Regions from separate parts of the Streptomyces sp. NBC_01474 genome, predicted to be linked through region 2. Evidence: riboswitches for the same ligand, from Rfam matches in the RefSeq annotation. Region 2 holds a riboswitch; the other holds the start of a gene.
The links. A riboswitch is a leader RNA that binds a small molecule or an ion and turns the genes downstream of it on or off. The one in region 2 is predicted to bind cyclic di-AMP.
Positions count from the first base shown of each region.

Region 1 (5,927 bases), 6.2 Mb from region 2:
CGACCGCAGGAGTACGAGCGCGCATGGTCGCGGCTGACCCGTCGCCACCGGCTGCTGACCGGCGCCCTCCTTGCCGCGGGCCGCCGTCCTGGCACCGCTCGCCTCATCGTCCCGGCGGCATCCCGGATGTCACCGGTATTCTCCGCGGCGGTTCACGCGTTGGAGTAGGAGAGCACCTGATCAATGCTCAGGTGGCTCCTCCCGTGTCATCCGTTTTGATTCGCCAGGATGGTGTGGATTCTCTGGTGAGTTCGCATCGCCACCTGGCCGGCGGAGGCGGGGAACTCCATGGGGTGGTGCGGGATCGCCACAGAGCCTGTCAAAGGCGCTCTCCGGAATCTTGAGATCGGGGCGAGCGTGCCATTCATCCGGGCATGGTTGAGAACCTCGCCGTCGGCACCCGTGATCTGTACCAGCAGGCCGCACAGCTCCTGCTCGGGATCAGCCGACCGCACGTGCAGACCACCAGGGCCATTCGGAGGCTCCGCTGTGGCGGCTGCCGCCGGCCGGGCCCCACGCCGGGCAAAGTGGACAAGTCGCCGCGCACCAGATGGCGACAGAGCTCCGGGAGGACCGTATGACCGCCTCGTCACCCGCCACCGACGCGCCTCCGGCCCGGTACGACGACCTGCGGGCGCTGGTCATCAACTGCACCCTCAAACGCTCGCCGGAGACGAGCAACACCCAGGGTCTGATCGACCGCAGCACCGCCATCATGGAAGCCCAAGGGGTGCACGTCGATGTCATCCGGGCCGTCGACCACGACATCGCCACGGGCGTGTGGCCCGACATGACGGAGCACGGCTGGGAGACGGACGCCTGGCCGGACCTCTACCGTCAGGTCATGGCCGCCGACATCCTCGTACTGGCCGGCCCGATCTGGCTGGGCGACAACAGCTCCGTGACGAAACAGGTGATCGAACGCCTCTATGCCTGTTCCAGTCTTCTCAACGACGCAGGACAGTACGCCTATTACGGCCGCGTCGGCGGCTGCCTGATCACCGGCAACGAGGACGGCGTCAAACACTGCGCAATGAATGTCCTCTACAGCCTGCAACACCTGGGGTACACCATCCCTCCCCAGGCCGACGCCGGATGGATCGGTGAGGCCGGCCCCGGCCCCTCCTACCTCGACCCGAGCTCCGGCGGCCCCGAGAACGACTTCACCAACCGCAACACCGCGTTCATGACCTGGAACCTGCTGCACCTGGCCCGGGCATTGAAAGATCTCGGTGGCATCCCCGCCTACGGCAACCAGCGCACCGCCTGGGACGCCGGCTGCCGCCACGACTACGAAAACCCGGAACACCGGTAGCGGTACCCGCAGGAAAGCGGGCCGCCTCGCCCCGGCGTCGGTCAGATGCCGTGCACGCCGCGAACGCCCGCCCACTCCGGCACCAGCCGCCCGCGTCCCGTCAGCTCCCCGCACAACCGGACCCGAGGCAGCGGCCCGGCCCACGACTCACCACAACGCGGCGGTGCCTGCCTCAAATCAGGAACACGCCGCTCCCATAAGCCCGTTCGCGCTCGCGTCCAGCACGCCTTCGCTCGAATTCAGGTCTCAAATATCCCGCGTGACTGGTGAATCGCCGTCATGTTTCATGCGCCCGAGTAACTTCCTCTATTACTGCGCTTCTTCGCGGCACACCTTCACTCGTCAGTCGGCAGAGATTTTCAGCAGGCTCCTCCGGATCCGAGCAGAGGCTTTCACTGACATACCGGTGACGATCCGCAACTGACTTCCCATCACATTCAGGCCTCTTCTGAACTCGCGCACATCCTGAGCCCCGCAAGATTTCCAGGTGCACCATCGGAGCCCTCGCCCACCCGGCCCTCGGGTATCCCGCGACCCCAACAGGTCGGCAGGAAGTGCACTCCGATGACGGAGCCCGTCGGCCTCACCTCGGTCGACCCTCAGCCGAACCGCACAAGGTCACGTTCAGGCACCATCCCGATCGAGGCTTGCTCATGAACCGTGCGGCGGGGACGCCCATCGGGCCGCGTGATCGGGTCGACATTGACGCCAATATGCCCCTTTAGGTAGCAAACTCAACGCGGCGCTATGTCCGTTTTCATAGTAAAAACCATCTTTTAAACATTATTGGCGCCGTAAGAGGAGTTACACCTATCTTGCAGGGGATTCAGGCGAAATACCGCACCCTCATACGTGATGGGGTGGCATTCCAACCTGCATCCCATTCAGTGAACCGCGTCACACGAACAGACGCGGGCCCCGAGCTCTGCTGATGCCCTGCTTCCCTTCTGCGCGAAGAAGATTGGGCTTTTCGATCAAAGATGGCGGCGTGTCCTGGTCGCCGCACACAGGGCTCTCACATTTCGCGATCACAATTCCGGTCTTGTTCCGTCCGCGCTTTCTCGCCTAATGTCACCGTCAATCCGGATGGAACGCCGAATCCTGCCGCTGTCCGGAATCCCTCCCACCCACTCGGTTACGTACGGCAGGAGCGGGGGACCCAGGTAAGCCGCCGATCCGGTTTGCGGAACGGCTCGGGGTGAAGTCGCACTCATAGTGCGACCGGACATCTCCTGTCCGAACCCGACAGCTCACCTCGCAGGCGACGGAGAGGAATTCGTCATGCCCTCAAAGGGAAAGCACCGCCGCCTCAAGTCCATCTCGCTCACCCGGGGACTCGCCGCCGCAGGCACGGGCGCGGCTGTGCTCGCTCTCCCGGTGCTCGGCGCGACCAACGCCAGCGCGGAGCAGGCCGCCCCGGCCGCAAAGAGCGCCGCGGCCCCCACGACGTATGTCGTCGCCGCGGGCGACACCCTCAGCAAGATCGCCCGAGAGCACTCTCTGAGCGGCGGCTGGAAGAAGCTGTACCAGGACAACCGAGCCGCCGTCGGTGACAACCCGGGGCTGATACACCCCGGCATCAAGCTCACGCTCGGCGAGAAGAGCCCCACCAAGCCCGTAGCCACCAGGGCATCCGCCGAGCGGGCCGACCGCTCCGAGGTCCGGACCACGCTCGCCGCTGCCCCGGCGAAGAAGTCCTACACCAACGACCTCGACGGCTGGATCAAGGAGTCGCTCGACATCATGGCCCAGCACAACATTCCCGGCTCCTACGAGGGCATCCACCGCAACATCATGCGTGAGTCCTCCGGCAACCCCCTGGCCATCAACAACTGGGACTCCAACGCTGTCGCAGGAACCCCGTCCAAGGGGCTCCTGCAGGTCATCGACCCCACGTTCAAGGCTTACCACGTGCCCGGCACCTCGATGAACAGCTACGACCCGGTCGCCAACATCACTGCCGCCTGCAACTACGCGGCCGACAAGTACGGCTCGATCGACAACGTGAACGGCGCGTACTGACAGTCGCTTTGGGTTCCGCACCGGCTCAGCGCGGAGGACACCGCAGTCCACTCGGCCTGAACGGAAGCCCAGCAACCGCCAGTTGAAGCGCATCGATGATGTGTGGCCCTGAAGTCCCGCGTGTACGAAGGGACTTCAGGGCCCAGTTGCGTCCTGCTCAACCCCTTGCGCGCCGTCACCCCCGTGCATATCCTCCCCGCGAATCGAAGCGCTTCGACACCGTGGAGAAACAGCATGGCAGACCCACACCCGGTCATCCCCGGGTTCCACCCGGACCCCAGCGTCTGCCGCGTCGGCGACGACTACTACCTCGCGTGCTCGAGCTTCGAGTACGTGCCCGGGGTGCCGCTCTTCCACAGTCGCGACCTGGTGCACTGGCGGCAGATCGGCAACGTCCTCGACCGGCCCGGCCAGCTGCGGCTGCCCTGGGACACACCCTCCTCGGCCGGGATCTACGCGCCGACGCTGCGCCACCACGACGGCCGCTTCTGGCTCATCACCACCAATGTGAGCGAGGGCGGCGGCAACCTGCTCGTCTCCGCCACTGACCCGGCGGGCCCCTGGTCCGACCCGGTCCCACTGCCCGGCGTCCCCGGCATCGACCCGGATCTCGCCTGGGACGAGGACGGCGCGTGCTGGGTCACGGTCGCCGGCATCTCCCAGGTCCGTATCGACCCGTACACCGGCGAGACGTTCGGCGAGCCGCGCCCGCTGTGGTCCGGAACACCGGGCGCCAAGGCCCCGGAGGCGCCGCACCTGTACCACGTGGGCGACCACTGGTACCTGCTGATCGCCGAGGGCGGCACCGAGCGCGGGCATGCCGTGTCCGTGGCCCGCGGCCCCGCGCCCACCGGCCCCTTCGAACCTTGTCCGGCCAATCCGGTCCTGACCCACCGCAGCACCGACGAACCCGTCCAGAACACCGGGCACGCCGATCTGGTGCAGGCACCCGACGGCACGTGGTGGATGGTGTTCCTCGGGGTGCGGCCGCGCGGCGGCACCCCAGGCTGGCACGTGCTCGGCCGCGAGACCTTCCTCGCGCCGGTCACCTGGGAGGACGGCTGGCCGGTCGTCGGCCCGCCGACGACGGACGACCCCGCGCCCGACTCCGCCGAATGCTTCACGGACGACTTCGACGACGCCGATCTGCGGCCCTCCTGGATCTCGCTCCGCCACCGCTCCCCGCGGCACTGCACCACGAAGGAACAGCCGGGCCGACTGACGCTGCACGCCCTCGGCGACGGCCCCGACGCCGCCGACGTCACCTTCGTCGGCCACCGGCAGCAGCACCATTCCTGCCGCGTCCGCGCCCACCTCGACCCGTCGGACGGCACCGGAGGCCTAGTGGTCCGGCTCGACGAGCAGCACCACTACGAGATCGAGGCCGACGCCGCCGAAGTACGAGTGATCGCCCGCGTCGGACCGCTGCGCACCGTGGTGGCCTCCACGTCCCGGGCGACGGACGGCGGACCGATCGTGCTCGGCGTCGACGTGACCCCCACGGACACCCCGCGCGACGCGCGCACCGGTCCCGACACGCTCGCGTTCGGGGTCGAGGAGCAGGACGGCACGTTCACCGCCCTCGCGACCCTCGACGGCCGCTATCTGTCGACCGAGGTGGCCGGCGGGTTCACCGGCCGCGTTATCGGCCTGTACGCAGGCTCCGGCACCGCACACTTCGACTGGTTCCGCTACGAGCCGCTCGAACAGTGAAAGGGACCTCGCAGGAGACAAGCACGGGCCGCAGACGCCGCGCCGGATGGGTGGCGGGCCTGATCCTGGCGTTAGCCACCGCTGTCGGCACCTCCCGGACCGAGGCCGTGGCGGCGCCCGCCGACACCGGCGCGCGCCGACAGCTTGGCTACTCCCGCCGTGAGTTGGGGGCGGGACCCTGCGTGCATGACCAGCGACAGCGCCGTCCGCCAGCTACTACAGGCGCCCGACCCCACCACGCTGTCCGAGCCGCATGTGCGGGCCCAGACGTGCGTGTGGTGCACCGTTGCCCTCTGCCGCGGAACATCCGTGGTCCTCGGCGAGCGCGCCGAGATCGAACGCCACTGGTTTCCGCGCGGCTGCCGCCCCTGCACCATCCACCACGCCCATCCCCCGCAACTCGACCACACAGAACTGCGAGCAGTGCACCGACGACCCGACGGTCTGCGCTCCGGGCACGCGGCTTCGGCTCGTGATGCGGCAGGCGCGGCGATGAGCGCCAAGCGGAAGACGCTGCAGGAGCTCTGCTTCGTCGAGCACATCCTCGGTGATCAGGGCGCCCAGCCCCGAAAACACCATACTCACGAGCTCGTTGACATTTCGCACGCGAGTGTCAACGACATCGACGACGCTCCGTCATCACCGAATGTGAGACAGGGCCGTTAAAATTGACGTACCCGGACCGCGGTGCCCCGCTTCTCCTACACGCTCTCCACCGCCCAGTGCGATACGCGGAGTTCGGAACGCTGGAACACCCCTGACTATCGACGCGGCGGAGTCCGCAATACCGCTCTCGAGAGCCGGGCCGCTGCACATCCGGTGACGGCAGCGACTGCAGCGAGACCGACGCCGGCCCAGCCAAGGGGCTCGGTTTCCA
Region 1 is NZ_CP109449.1:9,751,988-9,757,914, reverse strand. Features, by position in the region: gene OG758_RS44615 (NAD(P)/FAD-dependent oxidoreductase) at 1-168, shown strand, start outside; gene OG758_RS44610 (flavodoxin family protein) at 578-1,315, shown strand; cyclic di-AMP (ydaO/yuaA leader) riboswitch at 2,430-2,594, shown strand; gene OG758_RS44605 (transglycosylase SLT domain-containing protein) at 2,597-3,337, shown strand; gene OG758_RS44600 (glycoside hydrolase family 43 protein) at 3,572-5,050, shown strand; gene OG758_RS44595 (hypothetical protein) at 5,237-5,716, shown strand; gene OG758_RS44590 (cation-translocating P-type ATPase) at 5,812-5,927, opposite strand, start outside.
Region 1: linked by a shared signal. The riboswitch ahead of OG758_RS44605 (transglycosylase SLT domain-containing protein) and the one ahead of OG758_RS16620 (M23 family metallopeptidase) in region 2 are both predicted to bind cyclic di-AMP.

Region 2 (5,927 bases):
GTAGAGCTGCTCCAGGACGGCCTCCGGCACGAAGCCGTTCTTGATCTCGATGACCAGGCGCAGGCCGTGCTGGCGGTCGGTGAGGTCCTTGACGTCCGCGATGCCCTGGAGCTTCTTGGAGCCGACCAGGTCCTTGATCTTCGCGATGACCTTCTCGGGGCCCACCGCGAAGGGCAGTTCGGTGACGACGAGGCCCTTGCGGCGCGCCGTCACGTCCTCCACGGAGACCGTGGCGCGGATCTTGAAGGTGCCGCGGCCCGACTCGTAGGCGTCCTTGATGCCGGACAGGCCGACGATCCGGCCGCCGGTCGGCAGGTCGGGGCCCGGGACGAACTTCATGAGCGTCTCGAGGTCGGCGCCCGGGTGCCTGATCAGGTGACGGGCGGCGGCGATGACCTCGCCGAGATTGTGCGGCGGCATGTTCGTCGCCATGCCGACGGCGATGCCGGACGCGCCGTTGACCAGGAGGTTCGGGTAAGCGGCCGGCAGGACGGCGGGCTCCTGCTCCTGGCCGTCGTAGTTAGGCCCGAAGTCGACGGTGTTCTCGTCGATCGACTCCGTCATCAGCGACGTCGCGGGGGCCATCCGGCACTCGGTGTACCGCATGGCGGCCGGCGGGTCGTCGTTCCCCAGGGAGCCGAAGTTTCCGTGGCCGTCGACCAGAGGGAGGCGCATCGAGAAGGGCTGGGCGAGCCGCACCAGGGCGTCGTAGATCGACGCGTCTCCGTGCGGGTGCAACTTACCCATGACCTCGCCGACGACGCGGGCGCACTTCACATAGCCGCGGTCGGGGCGCAGGCCCATCTCGTTCATCTGGTAGACGATGCGCCGGTGCACGGGCTTCATACCGTCACGGGCGTCCGGCAGGGCCCGGGAGTAGATCACCGAGTAGGCGTACTCGAGGAAGGAGCCCTGCATTTCGTCGACAACGTCAATGTCGAGGATCCGCTCCTCGAAGTCGTCGGGAGGCGGGGTCTTCGTGCTGCGGCGGGCCATCGCTGCTGCGGCTCCTTCACAGATGCTGCCGGGGCATGTACGAGAATCTGACGCGCACCATTGTGGACCGCCCCACTGACAACGCCGACCGCGACCCGTCCGTACGGCGTTCGGTGCTCGCTCTCGGCGTACCCAGTGCGGGAACTTCGCCAGGCGTCAGAACGCTTGCATACAGTGGCAGAACTGGCAGCACATCTGCAGTTTCCGCGATAGTTCCGCGATCGAAGGGACGTACATGCCCATGGGTCACACGGCCACCGCCGAGGCCGGCTCCGGCGGCCTGACAGCGACCGAGCACCGCCTCGACAACGGGCTGCGCGTGGTGCTCTCCGAGGACCACCTGACCCCGGTCGCAGCCGTCTGCCTCTGGTACGACGTCGGCTCGCGCCACGAGGTCAAGGGCCGCACCGGCCTGGCTCACCTCTTCGAGCACCTGATGTTCCAGGGCTCGAAGCAGGTCCACGGGAACGGGCACTTCGAGCTGGTGCAGGGCGCCGGCGGCTCGCTGAACGGGACGACGAGTTTCGAGCGCACCAACTACTTCGAGACCATGCCGACCCACCAGCTGGAGCTCGCGCTCTGGCTGGAGGCCGACCGGATGGGCTCCCTCCTCGCCGCGCTCGACGAGGAGTCGATGGAGAACCAGCGCGACGTCGTCAAGAACGAGCGCCGCCAGCGCTACGACAACGTTCCGTACGGGACCGCGTTCGAGAAGCTGACCGCCCTCGTGTACCCGGAGGGCCACCCGTACCACCACACGCCCATCGGTTCCATGGCCGACCTGGACGCGGCCACCCTGGAGGACGCGCGGAACTTCTTCCGTACGTACTACGCCCCGAACAACGCCGTCCTCTCGGTCGTCGGGGACATCGACCCCGAGCAGACGCTGGCCTGGGTCGAGAAGTACTTCGGCTCCATCCCGCGCCACGACGGGAAGCAGCCCCCGCGCGACGGCGCCCTGCCCGACCGGATCGGTGAGGGCGTGCGCGAGGTCGTCGAGGAGGAGGTCCCGGCCCGCGCGCTGATGGCCGCCTACCGGCTGCCGCAGGACGGCTCGCGCGCGTGCGACGCGGCCGACCTGGCCCTGACGGTCCTCGGCGGCGGCGAGTCGTCCCGGATCTACAACCGTCTCGTCCGCCGTGACCAGACCGCCGTCGCCGCCGGGTTCGGTCTCCTGAGGCTCGCGGGGGCGCCCTCCGTGGGGTGGCTGGACGTGAAGACGTCCGGCGACGTCGAGGTGCCGGTCATCGAGGAGGCCGTCGACGAGGAGCTTGCGCGGTTCGCCGCCGACGGTCCCACTCCGGAGGAAATGGAGCGCGCCCAGGCCCAGTTGGAGCGCGAGTGGCTCGACCGGCTCGGCACGGTCTCGGGCCGCGCCGACGAACTGTGCAGGTTCGCCGTCCTGTTCGGCGACCCGCAGCTCGCCCTGACCGCCGTCCAACGCGTCCTCGACATCACCGCGCAGGAGGTCCAGGAGGTGGCCGAGGCCCATCTGCGCCCCGACAACCGCGCGGTGCTCGTCTACGAGCCCACGGCCCCCGAAGAGGCCGACGAGATCGCCGGCGGGACGACGGACGAGACCGCCGCAGCGATCACGGACGAGACCACAGGCGGGACCGCAGACGAGGAGGCCGGCAAGTGACCGAGCTCGCGACCATGGACTTCCACCCGCAGCCCCAGGCCGGCACGGCGCGGCCGTGGGCGTTCCCCGCGCCCGAGCGCGGCACCCTCGACAACGGCCTGACGGTGCTGCGCTGCCACCGCCCGGGCCAGCAGGTCGTCGCCATCGAGATCAACCTCGAAGCGCCCCTGGACGCCGAGCCCGCCGGGCTCGACGGCGTTGCCACCATCATGGCGAGGGCCTTCTCCGAAGGCACCGACAAGCTCGCGGCCGAGGAGTTCGCGGCCGAGCTGGAGCGCTGCGGCGCCACCCTCGACGCGCACGCCGACCACCCCGGCGTACGGGTCTCTCTGGAGGTCCCCGTCTCCCGCCTGCCGAAGGCGCTCGGCCTGCTCGCCGACGCCCTCAGGGCACCCGCGTTCGCGGACAGCGAGATCGAACGTCTCGTGCGCAACCGGCTCGACGAGATCCCGCACGAGACGGCCAACCCCGGCCGCCGCGCCGCCAAGGAGCTCTCGAAGCAGCTCTTCCCGGCCACCGCGCGCATGTCCCGCCCGCGCCAGGGCTCCGAAGAGACCGTCGCGGCCGTCGACGCGGCGGCCGTACGCGCCTTCTACGACCGGCACGTGCGCCCCGCCACGGCCACCGCGGTCGTCGTGGGCGACCTCGCGGACATCGATCTCGACGTCCTGCTCGCGGACACGCTGGGCGCCTGGACGGGGAACACGGCCGAGCCGCGCCCCGTACCGCCCGTGACGGCCGACGACACCGGCCGGGTCGTCGTCGTCGACCGGCCGGGCGCGGTGCAGACGCAGATCCTGATCGGCCGCGTCGGCGCGGACAGGCACGACCGGGTGTGGCCGGCGCAGGTGCTCGGCACGTACTGCCTGGGCGGCACCCTCACCTCCCGCCTGGACCGTGTTCTGCGCGAGGAGAAGGGATACACCTACGGCGTGCGGGCGTTCGGCCAGGTGCTGCGCTCGGCGCCGGACGGGACGGGCGCCGCGATGCTCGCCATCAGCGGCTCCGTGGACACACCGAACACGGGTCCGGCGCTCGACGACCTCTGGAAGGTGCTGCGCACGCTCGCCGCGGAGGGCCTCACCGACGCCGAACGGGACGTGGCCGTACAGAACTTGGTAGGGGTCGCCCCGCTCAAGTTCGAGACCGCCGCCGCCGTCGCGGGGACGCTCGCCGACCAGGTCGAGCAGCACCTGCCGGACGACTTCCAGGCGGAGTTGTACCGGCGGCTCGCCGCGACGGGCACCGTGGAGGCCACCGCGGCCGTCGTGAGCGCCTTCCCGATGGACCGGCTGGTGACGGTGCTCGTCGGTGACGCAGCCCAGATCGAGGAGCCCGTCAGGGCGCTCGGCATCGGAGAGGTGACCGTCGTCACGGGCTGACCGTGACCGGTGTGCAATGAGGGGCCCCGGTGGGCGAGATGACCACCGGGGCCCTTGTATGTCCGAATTGAACCAGTGGTTGCCTGTCTGCCCTGTGGCATGCGCTACAAAAGCCCGTTTCCGTTTGTTGATTGAAAGATGCCCCGCTTAGCGTCGGTCCGGCTGTCCGCCAGATGTGCGCCGCGCCCGCGGCACCGGACAGTCATCGCCGAGTCCCCCAAGGCGCGAGCCGGGGGAGCCGGGGACCCACCGTCCCTGGGGTGAATCGGACGCCCTTCCTTGAAGGGGGTCCGTAGGAGACCTTCCTGCTCCGAACCCGTCAGCTAACCCGGTAGGCGAGAAGGAAGGAAAGGATCAGCCACTCCATGGCGTTCACCCGTGCCACCGGGAAGCACCGTCGCCCGAGCCGTCTCACGCGTACCACCGCGCAGGTCGCCGGCGTCGCCGCGCTCACCACGACCGGTGTCATCGGAGGCCTCGCCGCCCCCGCCCTCGCCGCTGACGACGCGTCTCTCGAGCAGACCGGCCTGACCAAGGCCATCTCGATCGGTGACTCCCTCGCGGCGCAGATCGACGCGCAGGCCGCCGCCCAGCAGCAGGCCGCCGACAAGGCCGCCGCGAAGGAGAGGGCCGAGGCCGCGGCCAAGAAGAAGGCCGAGGAGGAGCGGCGCAAGGCCGCCGCCAAGGCCAAGGCCGAGCGCGAGGCCAAGGAGCGCGCCGCCCGTGCGGCCGAGCGCAAGCGCCTCAACGCCTTCGTCATGCCCGTCACCGGCTCGTACGTGTCGACCGCGTACAAGGCCAGCAGCGGCCTGTGGTCCTCCGGCAGCCACACCGGTATCGACTTCCACGCCGCCAGCGGCACCTCGGTCCACGCCGTGGGCGCGGGCACGGTCGTGGAGGCCGGCTGGGGCGGCGCCTACGGCAACAACATCGTCATCAAGATGAACGACGGCACGTACACGCAGTACGGCCACCTGTCGTCCATCGGCGCCTCCGTCGGCCAGACGGTCACCCCGGGCCAGCAGATAGGCCTCTCCGGGGCGACGGGCAACGTCACGGGCCCGCACCTCCACTTCGAGGCGCGCACGAGCCCCGAGTACGGCTCGGACATCGACCCCGTCGCCTACCTGCGCTCGCACGGCGTCAACGTCTGACCTTCGCCGCGTAGTCACGACAACGCATCGAAAGCCCCGGCTCACCGAGCCGGGGCTTTCGGCGTTACCGGCCGTGCTCGTTACCGGACCGGCTCGTTCGTTCCCGGCGGCGCTGTCCAAAAAATATCCATGGATTACGGCCTGCCGTCGGAAATTCGCGCCCGCTGGAATAGAGTCGCTGGGCAGGCGCGCTGAACGGACTTCAATCGCGCTGTACGAGCGACTGTCTACCGCGTTTCGCGGGGATTATGGCGGAGGTCGGTTCATGCGCATTCCGGCGCACTCGGTATGCACGGCGATCCGCGACGACATCGTCTCCGGTGTCTACGAGCGCGGCGGCAGACTCACCGAGGAGGTGCTCGCCCGCCGCTACGGCGTCTCCCGCGTCCCCGTGCGCGAGGCGCTGCGCACCCTGGAGGCCGAGGGCTTCGTCGTCACCCGCAGGCACGCGGGCGCGTGCGTCGCCGAACCCACCACGCAGGAGGCGGCGGACCAGCTGGAGATCAGGATGCTCCTCGAACCGCTCGCCGCCGCCCGCGCCGCGCAGCGCCGCACCGAGGCGCACCTGAAGGTGCTGCGAGGCCTGGTCAGGCTGGGCCAGGAGCGCTCCCGGCAAGGTCAGAGCGAGGATCTGCGCTCGCTGGGCGGCTGGTTCCACGAGACGCTGGCACAGACGTCCGGCAGCCCGGGGCTGATCACGATGCTCACGCAGCTCCGCCACAAGATCGCGTGGATGTACACCGTCGAGCAGCC
Region 2 is NZ_CP109449.1:3,589,699-3,595,625, reverse strand. Features, by position in the region: gene OG758_RS16635 (DNA gyrase/topoisomerase IV subunit A) at 1-996, opposite strand, end outside; gene OG758_RS16630 (M16 family metallopeptidase) at 1,232-2,638, shown strand; gene OG758_RS16625 (M16 family metallopeptidase) at 2,635-4,020, shown strand; cyclic di-AMP (ydaO/yuaA leader) riboswitch at 4,217-4,373, shown strand; gene OG758_RS16620 (M23 family metallopeptidase) at 4,386-5,174, shown strand; gene OG758_RS16615 (GntR family transcriptional regulator) at 5,440-5,927, shown strand, end outside.